Nordella sp. HKS 07: one gene and its partner. The protein of the gene in region 1 binds, or shares a complex with, the protein of each later gene. Links are inferred from orthologs where the notes say so. Each region holds a gene or a part of one and is shown on either strand. Other genes may lie near its edges. The genes, in order: rpsG and tig.

Evidence for each region.
Region 2: the proteins of rpsG (region 1) and tig are in contact, whole or in part, in a crystal structure (PDB 3GTY), measured with the Thermotoga maritima proteins. The link is inferred for Nordella sp. HKS 07 from one-to-one orthologs. Residues at the interface, in WP_004081843.1 of Thermotoga maritima: Lys34, Lys52, Lys55, Glu59, Arg62, Gln63, Glu66, Asn67, Lys69, Val71, Arg95, Ala109, Lys110, Lys111, Gly112, Arg113, Pro114, Glu117, Glu121, Ile124, Ala125, Tyr127, Asn128, Asn129, Thr130, Gly131, Lys135, Asp139, Arg142, Met143; in WP_004081061.1 of Thermotoga maritima: Glu122, Val124, Val129, Leu130, Tyr133, Glu188, Gly259, Ile262, Tyr263, Glu266, Ser270, Glu273, Gln274, Glu277, Arg308, Gln311, Ile312, Ser315, Tyr316, Glu325, Arg329, Arg336, Leu363, Phe366, Trp367, Arg373, Leu377, Arg381, Leu384, Glu387.

The regions. Positions count from the first base shown.
Region 1 is NZ_CP049258.1:6,242,564-6,252,390, forward strand. The notes cover bases 1,050-4,006. They hold rpsG (30S ribosomal protein S7), read right to left. Parts: upstream 2,785-4,006; coding sequence 2,314-2,784; downstream 1,050-2,313. Other genes in these bases: fusA (elongation factor G), read right to left, coding at 1,050-2,295; rpsL (30S ribosomal protein S12), read right to left, coding at 2,799-3,170; G5V57_RS29545 (VOC family protein), read left to right, coding at 3,724-4,006. Outside these bases: tuf (elongation factor Tu), read right to left, coding at 1-191; more of fusA, read right to left, coding at 223-1,049; more of G5V57_RS29545, read left to right, coding at 4,007-4,119; G5V57_RS29550 (aspartate aminotransferase family protein), read left to right, coding at 4,358-5,662; G5V57_RS29555 (sulfite exporter TauE/SafE family protein), read left to right, coding at 5,793-6,536; G5V57_RS29560 (AraC family transcriptional regulator), read left to right, coding at 6,553-7,263; G5V57_RS29565 (HAD family hydrolase), read left to right, coding at 7,500-8,225.
Region 2 is NZ_CP049258.1:5,469,694-5,473,064, reverse strand. What follows is about bases 513-3,371. They hold tig (trigger factor), read right to left. Parts: upstream 2,815-3,371; coding sequence 1,210-2,814; downstream 513-1,209. Other genes in these bases: G5V57_RS25685 (NAD(P)H-hydrate dehydratase), read right to left, coding at 3,014-3,371; G5V57_RS25700 (histidine phosphatase family protein), read left to right, coding at 513-1,030. Also shown: G5V57_RS25705 (exopolysaccharide biosynthesis protein), read left to right, coding at 1-437; more of G5V57_RS25700, read left to right, coding at 434-512. UniProt on the Bacillus subtilis protein: Involved in protein export. Acts as a chaperone by maintaining the newly synthesized protein in an open conformation. Functions as a peptidyl-prolyl cis-trans isomerase.

The DNA of each region.
Region 1 (9,827 bases):
GAGATCGTGATACCGCGAGCCTTCTCTTCCGGCGCCTTGTCGATCTGGTCATACGCAGTGAAGGTCGCCCCACCGGTCTCAGCCAAAACCTTCGTGATCGCCGCTGTCAAAGACGTCTTGCCATGATCGACATGGCCAATCGTCCCAATATTGCAGTGCGGCTTGTCTCGGTTGAATTTCTCTTTGCCCATCGGACTACTCCGTCTTTGGTCTTAAACTTAATTACGCGAATTTCTTCTGGACTTCCTGAGCAACTGCCGTCGGCACCTGCTCATAGTGGTCGAATTGCATCGTGTAGCTGGCGCGGCCCTGGCTCATCGAGCGCAGGCTGTTCACGTAGCCGAACATGTTAGCGAGCGGGACCATCGCGTTGACGATCTGCGCGTTACCGCGGTTGCCGGTGCCCATGATCTGTCCGCGGCGGGAGTTGAGATCACCGATCACGCCGCCGAGATAATCCTCAGGGGTGGTGACTTCGACTTTCATGATCGGCTCGAGCAGGACCGATCCGGCTTTCTGCAGGCCTTCCCGCATCGCGGTACGCGCCGCGATTTCAAAGGCGATCGCCGAGGAGTCGACTTCGTGGTAGGCGCCGTCGGTGAGCGCGACCTTCACGTCGAGCACCGGGAACCCGGCAACCACGCCCGAAGACATGACCGAATTGATACCCTTTTCGACGCCGGGGATGAATTCCTTCGGCACCGAACCGCCGACGACCTTGGACTCGAACTCGTAGCCGGCGCCCTTTTCATTCGGCTCGATCTCGAGAATGACGCGAGCGAACTGACCAGTACCGCCGGTCTGCTTCTTATGGGTATAATCAACTTCCGCCGCGCGGGTGATCGTTTCGCGATAAGCAACCTGCGGCGCGCCGACAGTCACTTCGACCTTGTGGGTACGCTTCAGGATGTCGACCTTTATGTCGAGATGAAGCTCACCCATGCCCTTGATGATCGTCTGCCCGGACTCGCTATCGGTCGAAACGCGGAAGGACGGATCTTCGGCCGCAAGCTTGTACAGCGCGATCGCCATCTTTTCCTGATCAGCCTTGGTCTTGGGCTCGATCGACATGTCGATGACAGGATCCGGGAAATCCATCTTTTCGAGGATCACCGGCTTCGCGGGATCGCACAGCGTATCGCCGGTGCGCGTATCCTTGAGGCCGACCAGAGCGACGATGTCGCCGGCATAGGCTTCCGAGATTTCCTCGCGCATATTGGCATGCATGAGAACCATGCGGCCGACGCGCTCGGTCTTCTCGCGGGTCGAATTGAGAAGCGAAGTGCCCTTCGACAGGGAGCCCGAATAGAGACGGCAAAAGGTCAAGATACCGTACTGATCGTCCATCAGCTTGAAAGCTAGGAGTGACAGCGGCTCCGAGTCCGAGGACTTGCGGACGGTCTCTTCGCCGGTCTTGACGTCGATGCCCTTGATCGACGGGCGGTCGAGCGGCGACGGCAGATAATCGACAACCGCGTCGAGCAACGGCTGAACGCCCTTGTTCTTGAACGAGGAGCCGCACAGCACCGGGAAGAAAGCGCCGGTGACGACCGCCTTGCGCAGCAGCTTCTTGATGGTCTCGTTGGAGAGCTCTTTGCCGTTGAGGAAGTCCTCGGTCGCCTGCTCGTCGAGTTCGGCGCAGGCTTCGATCATCTCGGCACGGGCGGCTTCAGCGGCGTCCTTGAGGTCGTCCGGAATTTCCGCGTCGTTGAACTTGGCGCCGAGGGATTCCTCCTCCCAGATCACCGCCTTCATGCGGACGAGATCGATGATGCCCTTGAAATTGGATTCCGAGCCAACCGGCAGTTGGATCGGAACCGGCTTGGCGCCAAGACGCTCCCTGATATCCTTGATGCACTGCTCGAAGGACGCACCGGTCTTGTCCATCTTGTTGCAGAACACGATGCGCGGCACGTTGTACTTGTCGCCCTGGCGCCACACGGTCTCGGTCTGGGGTTCGACGCCCTGGTTCGAATCGAGCACGCAGACGGCGCCGTCGAGGACGCGCAGCGAACGCTCGACTTCGATGGTGAAGTCCACGTGGCCGGGCGTATCGATGATGTTGAGACGCTTGCCGTTCCAGTAGGTGGTCGTGGCGGCCGAGGTGATGGTGATGCCGCGCTCCTGCTCCTGCTCCATGAAGTCCATGGTAGCGGCGCCGTCATGGACTTCGCCGATCTTGTGGCTCTTGCCGGAGTAGTAAAGGATACGCTCGGACGTCGTCGTCTTTCCGGCATCGATGTGGGCCATGATGCCGAAATTGCGATAGTCTTCGATGGCGTGCGTGCGGGGCATGATCTCAGTTCCTCAGGGCTACCAGCGATAATGCGAGAAGGCGCGGTTCGCTTCAGCCATGCGATGGGTGTCTTCGCGTTTCTTGACGGCGGTGCCGCGGTTGTTGGCGGCATCCATGAGCTCGCCCGACAGGCGGTCGACCATGGTGTTCTCGTTGCGGGCGCGGGCGGCGATGATGATCCAGCGGATCGCCAGGGCCTGACGGCGCTCGGTGCGGACTTCGACCGGCACCTGGTAGGTGGCGCCGCCGACGCGCCGCGAGCGGACTTCGATCGCGGGGCTGACATTGTCGAGCGCCTGATGGAAGACGCCGAGCGGATCCTGCTTGGTCTTGCCGTGAATCTTGTCGAAGGCGCCATAGACGATCGACTCGGCGACCGACTTCTTACCTTCGTACATGAGGTTGTTCATGAACTTGGACACGATGAGATCGCCGAACTTCGGATCCGGATTAATCTCTCTTTTATCAGCGCGGTGACGGCGCGACATGCTCTGACCTCCCCTTACTTAGGACGCTTGGCGCCGTACTTCGAACGGCGTTGCCGACGCTTCACGACACCCTGGGTGTCGAGCACGCCGCGAACGATATGATAGCGGACGCCCGGGAGGTCCTTCACGCGGCCGCCGCGGATCATGACCACCGAGTGTTCCTGCAGGTTGTGGCCTTCGCCAGGAATATAACTCGTGACTTCGAAACCGTTGGTGAGACGAACACGCGCCACCTTCCGCAGGGCCGAGTTCGGCTTCTTCGGCGTGGTGGTGTAGACGCGCGTGCAGACGCCGCGCTTCTGCGGGCATGCCTGCATCGCTGGCACCTTGCTCCGGTATGTCGGCGCGGAGCGCGGCTTGCGGATGAGCTGGTTGATCGTCGGCATAGGGCCTTGTCTCTACCTTCGCAAAACTGTTGTGAGCCCGAGCGATGGTTCACATCGCACATGACAAAGACGCTGGCGCACCTGGCTCACAAAGGTGCACAGCGCCTCAAAACCAGAGGACCACAGCCGGCAGGCCTTGTGGTCTTGACCTTGAATGTTCAAAATGTGTTTTCCGCCAGCGTTTAGGAGCGCGAAGCACCTACTGCCTGCCGCCTGAAAACGAGCGGAACATACTGAGACACCCCACCCCCGTCAACCCCGGAACGCAAGAAAGTTTCGCTATTATGCCGCAGCTTGCGGAACCGGCGGGGCTTGAAACCCGAATTGGGGTGACATTTCCCCTCAGAGACCGGAATTCCGGGCTCGTCTCCCCCGGAAATGACCGTCAGCCGCCGCCCGACCCGCCATCGGGGCCCCGATTCTATCCAGGATCGTCCCGGGATGGGAATCAGCCGGGGCGCGACATTGCCGCAATCGCGCCATAACCTCGCCCCTTCCCCCCGACATGATGGCTATGGACGGCAAATCCAGAGATTCGAGAGGGAGAATATCGATGATGCTGGCCCAGCCTGCCTGGTGGCATGAACTCAATACCTGGGAACCCGAAACCGCTTTAGCTTTCTATGGCCGCACCCTGGGGTGGAAATTCGATTCGACCTCCCTGCCCAATGGCGGGACCTACTGGATCGCCCGCAAGGACAACAAGGCCGTCGGCGCCATCTTCGAACTCACCTCTCCGCAGTATACCGACATCCCGTCCCACTGGATGACGTATCTGGCCGTGTCCGATATCGACAAGGCCGAACAGGATACGCTGCGCGAAGGTGGCGAGGTGATGCGTCCCTCCGCTCATATTCCGGGTGTCGGAAAGCTGGCGGTGGTGGCCGACTCGGCCGGTGCCCTGATCGGCCTCATCGAGCCCGAGCGCAATGTCGCCATGGCGAACTGAAGATTATATGACGTAACGGTAATTTTGGATGCGGGGCCATATGGCCCCGTTTCTCATTCCGAATTGGTTCTAGCATCGCGTTCCAAATCTGAAAGACTGGCCTAGATCACGATGAGTTTGGATCGAATCGATCCAAACTCATAAACGTGATCGATCTTTATATTTAGCGCGGGATTCTCGCGAAAAACCGGTACCCACTTTTTCGCATCTCGCGCTAGCAAGATTGCGCGAGGGGCTCATGGCGGAATTCGATACCGACTGGTCGACCGAGGCCATTATCGGGCGGCGAGACAAATATTACGCTGCCTCCCAGAGAGCGTTCGTCCCGTACAAGACTCCTCTGATCTTCTCGCGCGGCGAGCGCCAGTATCTATGGGACGAGACCGGCAAGAAATATCTCGATCTCCTCGGCATGAATGTCTGCATTTCGGTGGGCCACGCGCACCCGACGGTGACACGCGCCGTCGAAGAGCAGATCCGTCAGCTCCAGCATTGCACCACCATGTTCTACCACCCGGTACCGGCGCACTTTGCCGAGGAACTCGCCGCCCGCATGCCCAAGGGCCAGGACTGGGTGGTCCACTTCACCAATAGCGGCACCGAGGCGATCGACCTCGCCCTCATCATGGCCCAGAGCTTCAGCGGCAATATCGACATGCTGGCCCTGCGCAACGCCTATCATGGTGCCACGATCGGCGCCCAGTCGCTGACCGGCATCAGCGGCTTCCGCCATAACATCCCCCTGCTCGGCGGCATCCATCACATCGCCAATCCGGACCCTTATCGCGGGGTCTTCGAGGGCGATACCGACGCGTATCTGGCCGAGATCGACCGCACCATCCAGTTCGCGACGCCCGGCAAGCTCGCCGGTTTCATCGTCGAGCCGATCCAGGGCTATGGCGGCATCGTCGAATTGCCCAAAGGATACCTCAAGGCCGCGACCGGAAAGATTCGCGACGCCGGCGGGGTCCTGATCGTCGATGAGGTGCAGTCGGGCTTCGGCCGGACCGGCGACAATTTCTGGGCTTTCGAGCACCACGATGTGCTGCCGGAGATCGTCGTGATGGCGAAGGGAATCGGCAATGGCTTTCCGCTCGGCGCCGTGGTGGCGCGCCGCGACGTCGCCGAGGTGCTGGCCAAGAAGTTCTTCTTCAACACCTATGGCGCAAGCCCGATGGCCTGCGCCGCCGGGCGCGCCGTGCTCAAAGTGATCGACGAGGAGAAGCTTCAGGAGAACTCCAAGACCGTTGGCGCGGCGCTCAAGGCGGTCCTCGACCGCCTGCACCAGAAATACGAGATCATCGGCGAAGTGCGCGCCCACGGCCTGATGCTGGCTTTGGAGCTCGTCAGCGACCGCCGCAGCAAGACGCCGGCGACGAAGGAAACGGCGGACATCTTCGAGAAGACACGCGAAAACGGCATCGTGGTCAGCAAATCAGGCGCCAGCCGAAATATCTTGCGCATGGTGCCGCCGATGTGCATCAAGCTCGACGACGTAGCCTGGGTCGAGGAGGCGCTCGACCGCTGCTTTGCAGGCTATTGATTGATATCAACTGGATACATGCCCGCCCCGACGTGGGATCACGGTCACCTCGAACTGGCCCGACCTGACATGACAAACGTGATCGCACAATTCTATTCGGCTATTCGGCGCGTGATCGGACGGAAGACCGGTGCTGACTATTCCTGATCTCGCGCTCGGCTCGCTTTTCGTCTTCCTGGCCGCCATCGTTCGCGGCTATTCGGGCTTCGGCTTTTCGCTGCTGGTCATCACCTCGCTCTCGCTACTGATGCCGCCCCAGACCTTTATCCCGGCGGTCTTCATGCTCGAGATCGCCGCGAGCCTGCATATGCTCCCCGGCATCTGGAAGGACATTCATTGGCGCTCGCTGGCGCCCCTCATCGTTGGCTGCCTGGTGGGCACGCCACTCGGCGTCTGGCTTCTCACCAATGTCCCCGCCCCACCGATGCAGATCGCGCTCGCCGTCTTCGTTCTCATCATCACCGGCTTCATGTGGCGCGGCTTCACGCTGAAGAGCATGCCCGGCATGACAGCTTCGGCGGGCGTCGGCGTCGCCTCCGGTCTCTTCAACGGCGCCTTCGGCATTGGCGGGCCGCCGGTGATCCTGTTCTACTTCGCCTCGCCCGCCGGCAACATCGCGGGCCGCGCCTCGCTCATCGCCTTTTTCCTGATGACCGATCTCATCGGCCTCGCTTTCATGAGCCAAGAATCGCTTATCGGCTGGAATTCCCTCTATCTGGCGTTTATCTTCCTGCCTGCACTGTTCATCGGAATCTGGCTCGGGGCGAAGAGCTTCAAGGGCGCCGACCCCCGGGTCTTCCGCAAATGGGTGCTGGCGCTGCTCGCGTTTCTTGCCGTTCTATCCGGCCTCCAGGGCATCGCCGCCTATTGGTGAAGAGGAGAGCCCGCTTATGTCCGCCCAGATCGAGATCCGGCAGTATCGCGGCGGCGGCCGGCACGCCCACGACTTCGTCCAGATCCTGTTCCCGATGCGGGGCGCAATGCGGATCGACATCGAAGGCGAGCGCAATGTTGTGTCGAACCACCGGCTCGCCGTCATCCCGGAAGGCCACGAGCATGATTTCGTCCCCAGCCATGACTGCCGCCTGATGGTGCTCGATGTGGACCGCAGCGAGATCGCCGGCGACCTGCCGGCCTCGATCGTCACGCAGGTCGATCCATTCCTGTGGCGATTGTTCAACCTCATCGGCGACGAGATCGCCGCCGACCAGCACCGCGCCGCCGATGCGGCGCGTCTGGCCTTGACCGGACTTCAGCTGGTCAAGCCCGTTCCTACAGCGGCGCCGCGCGTCGACGAGCGCATCCTCGCGGCGCTCGCACGCAGCGACGAGAGTGTTGCCGGCCTGGCGCGCCGGACCGGCCTCGGTCAGAGCCAGTTCCACGCTCTCTTCCGCGCGACGACCGGGCAGTCGCCGAAACAATTCAGGCTGCGCCGACTGCTCGACCGCGCCGTAGACCGGCTGACCGGCACCCCGGATCCCATCTCCGAGATCGCCTATGATCTCGGCTATCAGAATGTCTCGTCCTTCAACCGGCTGTTCAAGCAGCGCTTCGGAGTGACGCCATCGGAATTCCGCGCCGCCGGGCGCAGGAACGGCTAAGCCCGCCGGAGCTTCGGCTCATCACAACACGTATGTCTTTAGCTAGTGTCCCGAATCCGAAGTTCGCCACAGCTAGCGGGACCTTCCGAGCGAACTTCGGATTCGGAAGGACACTAGAAAACTTAATGATTCTAGTGTGCTTTTGAACGCGAAGTTCCTGTCGGTGCAAGCCGCCTGATATCAGGAACTTTGCGTCCAGCACACTAGCCTCTTCAGCATTTGCGGAGGACCGAAAGATGAAACTGACGGACTACAAGGCCCTGACCTTCGATTGCTATGGCACGCTGATCGATTGGGAGACCGGCATCTGGAATGCGCTGCAACCGCTCATCTCGGCTGGACAGCTGACGATCGCCCGCGAGGAGGCGCTCAACCTGTTCGGCCGCCTCGAAACCGACCAGGAACTCGAGACCCCGTCGCTGCGCTACTCCACCCTGCTCGCCACCGTCCATGCGCGCCTCGCCAGGGCCTGGAGCACCGCGGTCCATTCCGATCTGCACGAGCGTTTCGGCGCCTCCGTGCCGGACTGGCCCGCCTTCCCGGACTCGGCCGAGGCGCTCAGCTATCTTAAGCGTCACTACAAGCTCATTATCCTGTCGAACACCGACCGCGTGAGCTTTGCCGCCAGCAACCGCAAGCTCGCCGTCGCGTTCGATGCAGTCTACACCGCCGAGGATATCGGCTCCTACAAGCCCGACGCCCGCAACTTCGCCTTCCTGCTAAAGCATCTCGACGCCGAGCTCGGCATCGGCAAGGCCGACATCCTGCACACCGCGCAGAGCCTGCATCACGACCATGTGCCGGCCGAGAAAGCCGGCCTCGCGCGCGCCTGGATCGACCGGCGCTTCGGCCAAGCGGGCGGCGGCGCAACGTTGCTCCCCAAGAACCCGCCCAAGGTCGATTTCCATTTCAAGAGCCTGGCCGAGCTCGCCGAGGCGCATCGCCGGCAGATCGGCGCATAGGCTTTTTCTCATGCGCGCAAGCAAAAGGCCCGGCGGATCGCTCCACCGGGCCTTTTTTAATTTTGGTCCGCTGCCGTTTACTCGGCGGCGGGCAGAACTTCGGCGCCCTTGGCCTGCTCCTCGAGGATGAGGGTGTCGCGCCGGTCGGCGACCGTCTTGAAGCGCGAGAGCATGCCACCCGTGCCGGCCGGGATGAGCCTGCCGACGATGACGTTCTCCTTGAGGCCTTCGAGCGTGTCGATCTTGCCGACGACCGAGGCTTCGGTGAGCACCCTTGTCGTCTCCTGGAAGGATGCCGCCGAGATGAAGGAGCGGGTCTGCAACGACGCCTTGGTGATGCCGAGCAGCACCGGCACCCCGGAAGCGGGCTGACGGCCATCGGCGATCAGCTTGTCGTTGATGTCGTCAAGTTCGACTTGATCGATCTGTTCGCCGACCAGCAGCGTCGATTCACCGGTATTGGTGATCTCGACCTTCTGCAGCATCTGGCGGACGATCACTTCGATGTGCTTGTCGTTGATGCTCACGCCCTGCAGCCGGTAGACTTCCTGGATTTCGTTGACGAGGTAGGAAGCGAGTTCCTCCACGCCTTTGATCGCCAGGATGTCATGCGGCGCCGGGTTGCCGTCGAGAATGTACTCGCCCTTTTCGATGAAGTCGCCTTCCTGCACGGGCAAGTGCTTGCCTTTCGGAATGAGATACTCGACCGGTTCGATCGTATCGTCCTGCGGGACGATGCGGATACGCCGCTTGTTCTTGTAGTCGCGCCCGAATTCGACGCGGCCCGAGATCTCGGCGATGATCGCATGGTCCTTGGGCTTGCGCGCTTCGAAGAGTTCGGCCACGCGCGGCAGACCACCCGTGATGTCGCGGGTCTTGGCGCTTTCGAGCGGAATACGCGCCAGCACGTCGCCGGCCTTCATCTTGGCACCCGGATCGACCGAGAGAATGGCGTCGACCGAAAGCAGATAGCGAGCCTCGCCGCCACGGGCGAGCTTCGCCACCTGGCCGTCGGCACCCTTGACAACGATGGCGGGCTTCAGCGACGAGCCGCGCTGATTGCTGCGCCAATCGATGATCACGCGATTGGTGATGCCGGTCGCCTCGTCGGCGATTTCGTTCACCGAAACGCCCTCGACGACGTCCTCGAACTCGACCGTGCCGTCGGCCTCGGTCATGATCGGACGCGTATAGGGATCCCATTCGGCGACCTTGGTGCCGCGCTTGATCTGGTCGCCTTCGTCGACGAACAGGCGCGTGCCGTAGGTCAGCTTATGGATAGCGCGCTCGTTGCCCTTGCCGTCCTCGACGACGATGGCGACGTTGCGGCCCATGACGATGAGCTTGCCCGAGGAATCACGGACCACGTTCTTGTTGCGGAACTTGATCGTGCCCTCGTGGTTCGACTCCACGAAGGACTGATCGAGCACCTGCGCCGTGCCGCCGATATGGAAGGTGCGCATGGTGAGCTGGGTGCCCGGTTCACCGATCGACTGCGCCGCGATGACGCCGACCGCTTCGCCCATATTGACGGGCGTACCGCGGGCGAGATCGCGCCCATAGCACTTGCCGCAGACACCGAACTTGGTCTCGCAGGTCAGC
Region 2 (3,371 bases), 770 kb from region 1 along the record:
TTTTCGGCGTGCCGCTCGTCTTCATAACCGCCCAGCTCATGATCAAGCAGAACAAGGTCTGGCTGCCGCAGAAGCTGATGAGGATGAAAGTCGGCGGCGGCCGCCTGCCCTCCCTGCTCGAGCGGCTGGTGCCCTATGTGATCAAGGTCGAGAGGTTCCTCAAGCCGCGCGGCACGCTCCTCACCTCCACATTCGGCGAAAGGCTGGCGGGCCTCGCCGGCCTCTTCTGCGCGACCGTTCTGCTGCTGCCGATCCCCGGCGCCAACATGGCGCCGGCGCTCGCTCTGTGCTGCTTTGCGCTCGGCCTCATCGAGCAGGACGACCTCGCCATGTCCGGCGGCTGGTTCTTCACTATCGCCACTGCCGTGATCCTGATCCTGCTCTATCTCTTCGGCACCGCCATCTTCGCCTTCCTCAGCAACTGGATCAGTCCGTGACCCGCGACACGGCTAGAGCTTATTACATCACACATCCACAGGTCCGCATCGATGCCGATGTCCCTGTGCCGGACTGGGCCCTGTCGGAGCTTGGTCGCGAGCGGGCGCGAAGGATGCTCCGTCAGCCTTGGGCCGGATCGGTCAGACGGATCGTCTCCTCGGGCGAAAGGAAGGCCATCGAGACGGCGGAAATCCTAGGCGCCCATATCGGCGTCGCGCCGGAGATCCGTGAAAGAATGCACGAGAACGACAGATCGGCGACGGGGTTCCTGCCGCCGGCCGAATTCGAGGCCGTCGCGGATCAGTTCTTCGCTCATCCAGAAACGAGCATTCGCGGCTGGGAGCGGGCGATCGACGCGCAAACGCGCATTCGCGGCGAGGTCGATATGGTTCTTGCCGGCCATAGCGAGGGTGACATCGCCTTTGTGGGCCATGGCGGCGTCGGTACGCTCCTGCTTCTGTCGCTAGGCGGTCGCCCCATCAGCCGCGCCGCCGACCAGCCCGCCGGCGGCGGAAATTTCTTCGCCTTCACCGTTGCGGGCAGACAGCTGCTCCATGGCTGGCGGCCGATCGACGGACCGGTCACCCGTTAGCGCGGGATGCGAAAAAGTGGGTACCGGTTTTTCGCAAGAATCCCGCGCTCAAATATTGGAATCGATCACGTTTATGAGTTTGGATTGACTCAATCCAAACTCATCGTGATCTAGCCTGGCCAGCAAAAAAGGCGGCCAACCGGCCGCCTTTCTCAATCCCAGATCCGTTCAGCGGGAAATCACTCCGCCTTCTTGGCCTTCTTGACCGGAGCCTTCTTCTTGGCCGGGGCCTTCTTGGCCTCAGGGGTTGCCTCATGAGCATGAGCATGATCGTGATCGTGGGCATGAGCATGATCGTGATCGTGGGCATGATCGTGATCGTGGGCATGATCGTGATCGTGGGCATGATCGTGATCATGGTGATGATGATCATGGCCGTGATCGTGATGGTCGTGATCATGATGATCATGGTCGTGATGGTCATGATCGTGATCATGCTCATCCTCGTCCTGCACCAGGGCCTGCAGCTCCTCGCGGGTCACCTTCTTTTCCGACACGGTGGCCTTCGACACGATATGGTCGACGACCTTCTGCTCGAAGATGGGCCCACGCAGCTCGAGCAGCGCATTGGCGTTCTTGCGGTAATAGTCGAACACCTTGCGCTCCTGGCCAGGGAACTGGCGGGCACGGTCGAGGAGCGCGCGCTGCAGTTCCTCGTCGGTGACGTTGACGCCTTCCTTCTCGCCCAGCGTGCCGAGAACGAGGCCGAGGCGCACGCGGCGCTCGGCGATGGCGCGGTATTCCTTGCGCGCCTCTTCCTCTGTGGTGTTTTCATCGGCGAAGCTCTTGCCCGAACGCTGCATCTCATTGCTGAGCGCGTTCCAGATGCCGTTGAATTCGGCTTCGACGAGCCGCTCAGGCAGCTCGAAGCTGTAAGTCTTGTCGAGGGCGTCGAGCACGTCGCGCTTCAGCTTCAGACGGGTCATCTGGCCGAATTCCTGGCCCATGCGCTCGCGCACTGTGTCCTTCAGCTTGTCGAGGCTTTCGAGGCCGAGCTTCTTGGCGAACTCGTCGTCGACCACCGCTTCCTTCGGAGCCTCGACGCTCGCAACCTTGACGTCGAACTCGGCCGGCTTGCCGGCGAGCTTGGCCACGCCATAGGATTCCGGGAAGGTCACCTTGACGACGAGCTCATCGCCGGCCTTGGCGCCGGTCAACTGGTCCTCGAAGCCGGGGATGAACTGGCCGGAGCCGATTTCCAGCGGGACGTTCTCCGCGGTGCCGCCTTCGAAGGCGGTGCCGTCGATCTTGCCGACGAAGGACATGGTGACCCGGTCGCCCTTCTCGGCCTTGCCGTCCTTGGCCTGCCAGTCCTTGTACTGGGCGGCGATGCGGCCGAGTGCTTCGTCGATATGCGTGTCGGTCACGTCGATCACATGGCGATCGAGGGTGAGCCCCGTCGTGTCCTGGAGCTCGAAGCTCGGAATCACTTCGAGCGACATGGTGTAGGAGAGATCGCTCTTGCCGTCGAAGATGCGATCCACTTCCGCCTGGTCCTCGGGCAGCTTCACTTCCGGCTGATAGGCCGGCTTCAGATTATGCTGCTCGAGCACCTTCTTGCTGGCATCGTCGACCTGCTTCTGGACGACCTCGGCCATGACCGATTTGCCGTAAACGCGCTTCAAATGCGGCACCGGGACCTTGCCAGGGCGGAAGCCCTTGATATTGGCCTTGCCGGCGAGTTCGTTCAGCCGCTTATTGAGTTCGGTGTCGAGTTCCGAGGCGGCGACGACGACCTTGTATTCGCGCTTCAGACCGGAGCTCAGCGTTTCGGTAACCTGCATGTCCCTGCTCAATCCTTATAGGGTTCTGTCTCTTCTTCGCGGCAACTCTGCGAAACCGGGTTGCTTCGGGCGCGTGAGCCTTGGTGCGGGCGGAGGGACTTGAACCCCCACGGGTTGCCCCACAGGAACCTAAATCCTGCGTGTCTGCCAATTTCACCACGCCCGCGCCGAGGCTCGGGCCCGTTGCGATGGGCGGGGTCTATAGCAGAGGGTTTTGGGGGATTCCACTAGAAATGAGGTCAGGTAAATCCTCCGCAATGAGGCCAGGGGCGGCAAATTTCCGGGCGGCCTCCCCATGCAGCCACATGGCCGCCGCCGCCGCCCCGAACGCCTCCATACCTTGCGCCAGGAGCCCGGTCACGAGCCCCGCCAGAACGTCGCCCGAACCCGCTGTGGCGAGGCTCGGCGGGGCGTTGCTGTTGATGACCGCCAGGCCTTCCGCATTTGCCGCGACACTGTCCGGGCCTTTCAGCAGGACGACCGCGCCGGAGCGCTTCGCGGCCGCGATCGCGCGCTCATACTTGGAATCAGAATCTGCGATCAGATCATTGAAAAGG